Regions from separate parts of the Streptococcus urinalis 2285-97 genome, predicted to be linked through region 3. Evidence: predicted binding sites of a transcription regulator. Region 3 holds the regulator's gene; each other region holds the start of a gene.
The links. Region 3 encodes CtsR, which represses protease genes until heat stress. Its sites were predicted from a motif close to TTGGTCAAAAAAGGTCAAANA; they were not measured.

Region 1: STRUR_RS02855 (ATP-dependent Clp protease ATP-binding subunit) is a predicted target of CtsR. The motif match lies at 1,972-1,992, and genes of this name have one in related genera.
Region 2: STRUR_RS08275 (ATP-dependent Clp protease proteolytic subunit) is a predicted target of CtsR. The motif match lies at 1,594-1,614, and genes of this name have one in related genera.

What each region holds. Positions count from the first base shown of each region.
Region 1 covers NZ_AEUZ02000001.1:569,504-572,792, forward strand. The annotation lists gene STRUR_RS02855 (ATP-dependent Clp protease ATP-binding subunit) at 1-1,898, opposite strand, end outside; gene STRUR_RS02860 (DUF1797 family protein) at 2,190-2,420, shown strand; partial or broken gene STRUR_RS02865 (amino acid ABC transporter permease) at 2,536-3,221, shown strand; partial or broken gene STRUR_RS02870 (amino acid ABC transporter ATP-binding protein) at 3,221-3,289, shown strand, end outside.
Region 2 covers NZ_AEUZ02000001.1:1,617,448-1,620,736, reverse strand. The annotation lists partial or broken gene STRUR_RS11355 (MalY/PatB family protein) at 1-861, shown strand, start outside; gene upp (uracil phosphoribosyltransferase) at 931-1,560, shown strand; gene STRUR_RS08275 (ATP-dependent Clp protease proteolytic subunit) at 1,661-2,251, shown strand; gene STRUR_RS08270 (hypothetical protein) at 2,376-3,173, shown strand.
Region 3 covers NZ_AEUZ02000001.1:116,325-119,613, forward strand. The annotation lists gene STRUR_RS00550 (glycerate kinase) at 1-879, opposite strand, end outside; gene STRUR_RS00555 (GNAT family N-acetyltransferase) at 925-1,203, opposite strand; gene STRUR_RS00560 (COG2426 family protein) at 1,220-1,687, opposite strand; gene STRUR_RS00565 (CtsR family transcriptional regulator) at 1,893-2,357, shown strand; gene STRUR_RS00570 (ATP-dependent Clp protease ATP-binding subunit) at 2,354-3,289, shown strand, end outside.

The sequences.
Region 1 (3,289 bases), 450 kb from region 3:
TCACCTAAAACAGAATTTGTACGGCCTTCACGAGCAGCTCCAAAACCAACTGAAGCTTCAGCTTTACCTGTTCCCGCATTTGAAGTCATGATAATTATAGTATCTTTGAAACTGACTGTTCTACCTTGTCCGTCTGTAAGGCGACCATCATCAAGGACTTGTAAAAACATATGCATAACATCTGGATGTGCTTTTTCAATTTCATCAAGTAAAATGAGTGAGTATGGGTTACGTCTTACTTTTTCAGTTAACTGGCCAGCTTCTTCATAGCCAACATATCCTGGAGGAGCACCAACTAATTTGGCAACAGCATGTTTTTCCATATATTCTGACATGTCAAAACGAATCATACTATCTTCTGAACCAAATAACTCAATAGCCAATTGTTTTGACAGTTCAGTTTTACCAACACCTGTTGGCCCAACAAATAGGAAACTTCCTATTGGACGATTTGGTGTCCCAAGCCCAACACGATTACGACGAATTGCTTTAGCAATTTTATCAACAGCATCATCTTGACCAATAACATGAGACTTAAGGTCTTCTGCTAAATTAATCAATTGTGATTGTTCTTTTTCTTTCAAATCACCAACTGGAATATTGGTTTTTTGTTCAATGATTTCTTCAATATTTTTTTCAGTGATGACTGGCGTATCTTGGTCATCGATTTTTTGTTTTTGCATTTCTTTATATTTTAGAATTTGATCTCTAAAATAAGCAGCTCTTTCATAATCTTCATCTCTAGTTGCTTGTGCTTTGAGATTTTCTGCTTCAATTAATCGTTGATCAATCTCTTTAGGGTCAACAAAATTTAAAGTAAGATTCATTTTTGAACCTGACTCATCAAGCAAATCAATAGCTTTATCAGGTAAGAAGCGATCCTGAATATAACGATTTGAAAGAATTGCGGCTGCTTCAATAGCATCATCACTATACTTCACATGGTGATAATCTTCGTATTTTGGTTGGATACCTTTTAAGATAGTAATTGTTTCTTCTACTGATGGCTCATCTACTTTGACAGGTTGCATACGTCTTTCAAGCGCAGCATCTTTTTCAATGATACGATATTCATTTAAAGTAGTAGCGCCGACAAGTTGTAGTTCACCTCGTGCTAAAGCAGGTTTTAAGATATTACCAGCATCCATATTACCATCACCAGCATTACCAGCACCTACAATTTCGTGGATTTCATCAATGAATAAAATAACGTCTTGACGATTACGAATTTCTTCCATTAATTTTTGCATTCGTTCTTCAAATTGACCTCGGATGCCAGTTCCTTGAACAAGACTAACAACATCTAAACGAATAACTTGTTTACCTTGTAATTTTTGTGGAACATCACCATCTACAATTTTTTGGGCAAGTCCTTCAACAACTGCAGTTTTACCAACACCAGGTTCCCCAATAAGAACAGGATTATTTTTGGTACGACGATTGAGGATTTCAATGACACGCTTGATCTCTTCATCACGACCAATAACTGGGTCAATGCTTCCTTGTCTTGCTAGTTCAGTCACGTTTATTCCAAATTCTTCTAGAAGACCTTTTTGTTTTTGCTGGCTATTAGCTGTTGTAGGACCTTGTCTGAAACGACCATTATTGCCATTTCCATTTCCACCTTGTCCGCCAGCTTGTGTTGGTGGTGTATTTGGAAGATCACCACTGAATGATCTGAAATTATTTAAGTCGCCAAAGAAATCATCAAAAAGAGGATTTAGACTATCTTCTTGAGTTTTTTTACTTTGACTTAGACTACCTAAAATATTATGACTTGTATCAGTTTTCATAATTTGATAGCAATTTTGACATAAATCAATTTGTTGTTGTTTTCCATTTACATTCGTGTACAAATGAATAGTTGCTTCATTTAACTTACAATTTTGACAGAGCATTATTAACCTCCGTTACTCTTTTTCCTTTAATAAAAAGAGCTTCTTTCTACACTAAATTAACTATCTTTGACTATTAGTCAAAAATGGTCAAACTTTATAATTTCATTATAGCACCAGATATAGATTTTTCAAGTAAAAAGATTATAACATTAGCACTGTCGTATAAAGAGTGTTAAATTTGCTTGATTTTAAAGAAATGCTATAAAAAGCCTAAATTCAGTACTTTTCTTGTCGCTTTTATTATTTTTGTGATAAAATAAATAGGACAACAAAAGTAATAGGAGAAATAAAATGGAATCACATTTAGTGAGAATTATTAATCGCCTTGAATTAATGGCAACAGATGGTGGTAACTTAAAACGTAATTTTGAACGTGAAGGAGTCGTTGTTGCGGAAGTTTCATTTAGCAATGATCCAGAAAATGGTCCAGTATTCACATTAAGAGATGTTGAAGCACGTGAGTCATATTCATTTGATAGTATCGACTTAATTGCAATGGAAATTTATGATTTATTGTATTAATAAACACAACCTACTTTGAGTAGGTTTTTTATTTTTATTAAAAATTGAATTATTATTGTATTTTTATTCATAAAGTGCCATAATCTTTTTTATTATTATAAATTAGGAGTTAATCATGGACTTATCTTTTTTGCCAAAATATTGGGCTTACTTTAACTACGGTGTTGTGGTAACCTTGTTAATATCAGCTAGTGTTGTTTTTTTGGTACCATTATCGGCGTTTTAGTCACATTGTTGAAACGTAGTCACATCAAAGTTTTTGAATGGTTTGTGACTATCTGTGTATGGATATTCAGAGGAACACCAATGGTTGTTCAGATCATGATTGCTTTTGCATGGATGCACTTTAATAGTATGCCAACAATAGGTTTTGGAGTGCTTGACTTAGATTTCTCAAGATTATTACCAGGTATAATTATTATTTCATTGAATAGTGGGGCTTATGTTTCTGAAATTGTCAGAGCTGGTATTGAAGCAGTTCCAAAAGGACAAGTAGAAGCCGCTTATTCTCTTGGAATAAGACCTAAAAATACGATGAGATACGTTGTGCTTCCTCAAGCCTTTAAGAATATTTTACCTGCATTAGGTAATGAATTTATTACCATTATAAAAGATAGTTCACTTCTTCAAACTATTGGTGTTATGGAATTATGGAATGGAGCACAATCAGTTGTAACGGCAACTTACTTACCGATTTCACCATTATTATTTGCGGCCTTTTATTATTTTATTTTAACGACTATTTTATCTGCATTACTAAAGAAAATGGAATTAAAACTAAGTCAAGGAGGAAGGGTATAATGGCTACTGAGCTTATTTCAATTTTAGATTTACATAAACGTTTTGGAGATAATCATGTTTTGAAGGGA
Region 2 (3,289 bases), 1.5 Mb from region 3:
ACTCGTTAAGGAGATGCTGTTCTCATTAATACACCTGTCTATCCACCATTTGCTAGAAGTATTTCATTAAATAATCGTCAACTTGTAACGAATAGTTTAGTCAATAAAGATAATCAATATCAGATTGATTTTGAACAACTGGAAAATGATATTGTTGAAAATGATGTAAAGCTATACATTTTATGTAATCCACATAATCCGGGCTCTAGAGTTTGGACTGAAACAGAATTAAAAAAAATAGGAGAACTTTGTCAAAAATATAACATTATTTTAGTCTCTGATGAAATTCATCAAGATTTGACACTCTTTGGCAATAAACATCATTCTTTCAATACTGTAGATGAAAGCTTTAAACACTTTTCATTAGTATTATCGTCAGCAACAAAAACTTTTAATATCGCAGGAACAAAAAATAGTTTTGCTATCATCGAAAATAAAGAACTACGAGACACATTTAAAAGACAACAACTTAAAAATAATCAACACGAAATACCAACTATAGGATTAATAACGACTCAAGTTGCCTATGAATCAGGTCAAGAATGGTTAAATCAACTAAAGAAAGTTTTGGAAAAGAACAGTCAATTTGTCTATGATTATTTAAATGCCGAAACCAACATAAAGGTGATGAAACCACAAGGAACTTATTTACTTTGGCTAGATTTTTCTGCTTATGGTCTGGATGTTTCAAAAGTTGATAAATTATTAAAAGAAGAAGCTAAAGTTGTTCTAAATAATGGCATTACTTTTGGAAATGAAGGTAAATTATTCTTTAGATTAAATGTGGCGACTCCTTATGATACTGTCAAAGAAGCTTGTCAAAGAATAGCTAAGACGTTTAATAATCTTGACATCAAGTAAAAATTACCAAGCTATTTTTAAGAAATTTTGATATAATGGATAAAATAATAATAAAGGAAGTATTGAAACATGGGAAAATTTCAAGTTATTTCACATCCATTGATCCAACATAAGTTGTCTATCTTAAGACGTCAAGACACTTCAACTAAAGATTTTCGTGAGTTAGTCAATGAAATTGCTATGTTGATGGGTTATGAAGTATCGCGTGACTTACCATTAGAAGATGTTGAAATTCAAACGCCAGTTGCCAAAACTGTTCAAAAACAATTGGCAGGTAAAAAATTAGCTATCGTTCCTATTTTACGTGCTGGAATTGGTATGGTTGATGGTCTTTTGAGTTTAGTACCTGCTGCAAAAGTTGGTCATATTGGAATGTATCGTAACGAAGAAACACTTGAACCTGTTGAATATCTTGTAAAATTACCAGAAGATATTGATCAACGTCAAATTTTTCTTGTTGACCCAATGCTTGCTACAGGTGGCTCTGCAATCCTAGGTGTTGATTCACTTAAAAAACGTGGTGCTACAAATATTAAATTTGTTTGTCTGGTTGCAGCTCCAGAAGGTGTTAAAAAATTACAAGATGCACATCCTGATATTGACATTTATACAGCAGCCTTAGATGATCATTTAAATGAAAATGGTTATATCGTTCCCGGTCTTGGTGATGCGGGTGATAGATTGTTTGGCACAAAATAATTAATAAAAAACTCCAGACGAATTGGAGTTTTTTATTTGACCTTTTTTGACCAATAGTCTATAATGACAATCAAGAACAATGTATGAATGGAGAATTTTTATGATTCCTGTAGTTATTGAACAAACTAGTCGTGGCGAACGCTCTTATGATATCTATTCTCGCCTGTTAAAAGATCGCATTATCATGTTGACTGGACAAGTAGAAGATAATATGGCAAATTCTATTATTGCTCAACTTCTTTTCTTAGATGCCCAAGATAGTACAAAAGATATTTACCTCTATGTGAATACACCAGGAGGCTCTGTCTCAGCAGGTTTAGCAATAGTTGATACTATGAATTTTATCAAAGCTGATGTCCAAACAATTGTTATGGGTATGGCCGCATCAATGGGTACTATCATTGCATCTAGTGGTACAAAAGGAAAACGATTCATGCTTCCTAATGCAGAATACATGATTCACCAACCAATGGGTGGTACAGGTGGTGGTACACAACAAAGTGATATGGCTATTGCCGCTGAACATTTATTGAAAACACGTAACCGTTTAGAAAAAATTCTTGCTGATAATTCAAAACGTACCTTAAAACAAATTCATAAAGATGCTGAACGTGATTATTGGATGAGTGCAGAAGAAACCTTAACTTATGGTTTCATTGATGAAATTATGGAAAATAATGAATTAAAATAATCATTATGATTACCCTAGTTATCACTAGGGTTTTTTTGTATTGAAGCTTCATTAAGGTTTTTGCTATAATAAGATAAAAAATTGGAGTTTTAATAATGGTTTTTACAAAGTATAAAAAATGATAATGGCGATTGTTCTTATTGTTTTGGCTGTCATTAGTTTTACGATAGTGCCAACTTCAAAACCAGTGACAAATCTAAATGAGCAGACAGTAGAATCTCTTGAAAAGACAAAAGTGACTGCTTTAAAATTGTCAGCTGCTTCAGCAGTAGCCTCTACGGCAATTACTTTGATTCCAGGCGATGTAGGCCAACCTATTGCTGAAAATTTAGCTGATATTAGTGATTATCTTTTGATAGTGGTTGCTTCCATATGGCTTCAAAAATTTTTAATCGGCTTAACTGGCATAATGGCATTCAAATATCTCATACCAAGTGCTCTGTTATTGTTTATTATTTTTTTATTTAAACCAGCACACATTTTTAAGCAACTTGCAGTCAAATTAGCGCTTTTTTCAGTTTTACTCTTTGGTATTGTTCCAGCGAGTGTTAAGTTATCAAATGCTATTGAAAATCAATATCAGACATCAATTCAAAGAACAGTTGACAAAGCAGATTCAGAAGCAGGAAACATAACAAAATCCAAAAACAAATCAACTAGTTACTGGGAAAAATTAAAGAAAAAAGTAACATCAACTTCAGTGTCTCTTAGTAAAAAATTCGAAACTATTTTAAGTAGAATGATTGATGCTGTTGCAGTATTAATTGTAACCACTTGCTTGATCCCTATTTTCGTTTTATTATCATTTATTTGGTTTATCAATATAATATTCAATCTAAATGTAAACCCTAATCTGAAACAATTCTCAATGGTAGGAAAAGGGATTAGAGGATTAAAACATAAAAGACATTTGAGTCATTAAAATGATACAATAAAAACAATTTAGGATATCTAAATTGTTTTTTTAAGATAAAAAAAGGTCATCGTTTCCGATGACCGAGGTTTTACAATGAAAAATAAAATTTTCATCTGGTAATT
Region 3 (3,289 bases):
ACCTTCTCCAGTTATAACAATATCTGCTTTTTCAAGATAAGTCCTAAGGTTTGTTTTTCTTAAGATGAGATCAATTCCTGATTCTAAGGTCGTCTTAAAAAAAGCCATAAACGCAAAACCTAACCCCCCAGCTGCACCACTACCTGGTGTATTTGAATATATCAATTTTACATCTTGGTTAACTAAATGTGCATAATTTGCTAGCCAAGTATCCATTTTTAAAATCATTTCAGGATTTGCTCCTTTTTGAGGGCCAAAGACACGGCTGGCTCCATTATTTCCTGTTAAGGGGTTAGTGACATCACTAGCGATACTAAAATCACATTCTTTCAATTCAGGAATAGCAGTAGTGATATCTATTTTGTGGAGTTCTTTAAGTCCTAGAGCACCACGCGAAACAGCTTTATCATTTTTATCTACAAGTGTAAAGCCAAGGGCTTGAAGCATACCAATACCACCATCATTTGTAGCACTACCACCAATACCTATGATGAAATGTCGAGCACCTTTTTTGATCGCATCTTTTATTAATTCCCCTAGTCCATATGTTGTTGTCAATAGGGGATTTCGGTGTTCTGTGGCAATCAGAGTTAGTCCTGAAGCAGTTGCCATTTCAATGATAGCTGTTTTTTGATGTTCAATAAATCCATAAGTAGCCGAAACTTTTTGGCCAAGTGGACCTGTCACAGTCTTTGTTATGATTTTTCCACCCATATCTTGAGTCAGTGCTTCAACTGTTCCTTCACCACCATCTGCGATTGGTCTAACAATAATTTCAGCGTTAGTATCAGCTTTTAATATGCCTTTTTTTATAGCTAAGCCAGCATCAAGTGATGATAAGCTTCCTTTAAAAGAATCAACAGCTATCACAATACTCATCATTTTCTCCTTAATTTGAAAAAACTTCAGAAAAATCCGAAGTTTCTAGTTAGCTAAGATATCTGTATAAGTTTCATCTTTTTCAAAAAGTTTTTGTGCATATGAACAAGTTGCGCTGACTTTTATTTGATTGAGTCGTGCTTGAGACACAACTTGGTCAACTAATCGACGTGCAATACCTTGACCTTGATAGTTTGAATCAACGATAGTATGATTGATTGTCCAAATGCCATTATTAGCTATAAAAGTGCATTCTCCAATTTCTTTATTATCATCTAAAGCAATAGCTCGCTGATTTGTTTTATCAAAAAGTATAGAAATCATAAGTCCCTCCAAGTGATTATGGCATCACTAAATTAAGTCCAACGGTTGTTAGAGTTCCCATAAGAATACCAGCTAAAATAACGCCAAGCATTACTGCAATAACACTCTGTTTAAATTCCCAATCTAAAATACTAGCAGCTAAGGTACCCGTCCAGGCACCTGTTCCAGGAAGTGGAATACCAACAAAAAGAATCAAGGCAATAAAGAGTCCTTTTTCACCAGCGGTAGCTGCTAATTTTTGACCACCACTATGTCCTTTTTTCAAGCACCAAGTAAAGAATTTACCAATGTATGCTTTGTTTGCTCCCCACTCTAAAACTTTGCGTGCAAAAAAGAAAATAATTGGAACAGGAAGCATGTTACCGATTACTCCTATAGCTAAAGCTTGCCACATAGGAATACCAGTTGCAATGGCGTAAGGCACAGCTCCTCTTAATTCAACAAGAGGAATCATTGAAATTAAAAATGTAATGAGATAATTCATAAATTATTGTAAAAAAACCTTTCGTCATATATCCAACTCTATTTTATCTTAGAATGAAAAGGAATACAACTGATAGTTAACAAGTAAAAATATCTGATAATAAAATAACATTAGAAAAAGTATTTCATTTTTAAAAAAGATAGAATTCTGCTATAATGTGATTAATAGTCAGTTTTAGTCAAAGAAAGAGAAAAGGAGTGACAAAATGCCTACAAAAAATACTTCTGATAATATTGAAGAATATATCAAAGAACTCTTGGCACAATCAGGCATAGCTGAAATCAAAAGGTCACATTTAGCGGATACTTTTCGAGTCGTTCCTAGTCAAATTAATTATGTTATTAAAACCCGCTTTACAGAGAGTAGAGGATACGTTGTTGAAAGTAAACGTGGTGGAGGAGGTTACATTAGAATAGCCAGAGTCCACTTTTCTGATAGACATCATATGTTTGGTAACTTACTAACAAATGTTAGTGATCAAGTCAGTGAACAGGTTTTCACGGATGTGATTCAACTTTTGTTTGATGAATCTATTATCAGTGAACGTGAGGGAAACCTTATCTTAGCGACAGCTTCAGATGATGTCTTGGGTGCAGACGCTCCAAAAATACGGTCACGTATGTTACGAAAAATTTTACAAAGATTAGATAGAAAAGGATTCCATCTATGAGTGATTATTCATACAAAATGCAAGAAATATTTAAACGAGCACAATTTCAAGCAGCTCGTTATAGAAGTTTATACCTTGAAACTTGGCATATATTATTAGCTATGGTAGCCGCAGAAGATTCTTTAGCAGGTCTTGTTTTTTCAGAATTTGATTCAAAATTTTCACCAGAAGAATATGAAGCGGCAGCAATTTTAGCTTTAGGTAAAGTGCCACAAGAAGTTGGTTCAGATATTCAATTAGTTCCCCAATCTAGAGCTTTAACTGAAATCTTGCGTTTCTCAGATGCTATTAGACAAATTACTGGTTCCAATGCAATTGGTTCAGAACATGTTTTATTTTCAATGCTTTTTACTCCAGATTTGTTAGCAACGAGATTGTTAGAAATCGTTGGCTTTAGAGTAAAAGATGATGGAAATAATGAGCCTCGTCTTATTGATTTACGTCGGGTTGTTGAAAAGCATGCTGGTTTTACAAAGGAACATTTAAAAGCTATCCATGAATTACGTAAACCGAAGAAAAATAAAACTGCAGGTTCATTTTCTGACATGATGAAACCCCCTATAACAGCAGGAGACTTATCAGATTTCACTAGAGACTTAACTGAAATGGCAAGACAGGGACGTTTAGAGCCAGTTATTGGTCGTGATAAAGAAGTGTCTCGTATGGTTCAAGTTTTAAGCCGAAAAACAAAAAACAACCCTGTTTTAGTTGGTGATGCTGGGGTTGGTAAAACTGCTCTAGCTTATGGTTTAGCACAGCGTATTGCAACTGGAGCTATTCCTTACGAACTTCAAGATATGAAAGTGTTAGAGCTTGATATGATGAGTGTTGTTGCAGGAACGAGGTTCAGAGGTGATTTTGAAGAACGAATGAATCAGATTATTGATGACATTGAATCTGACGGCAACATTATTCTCTTTGTTGATGAGTTA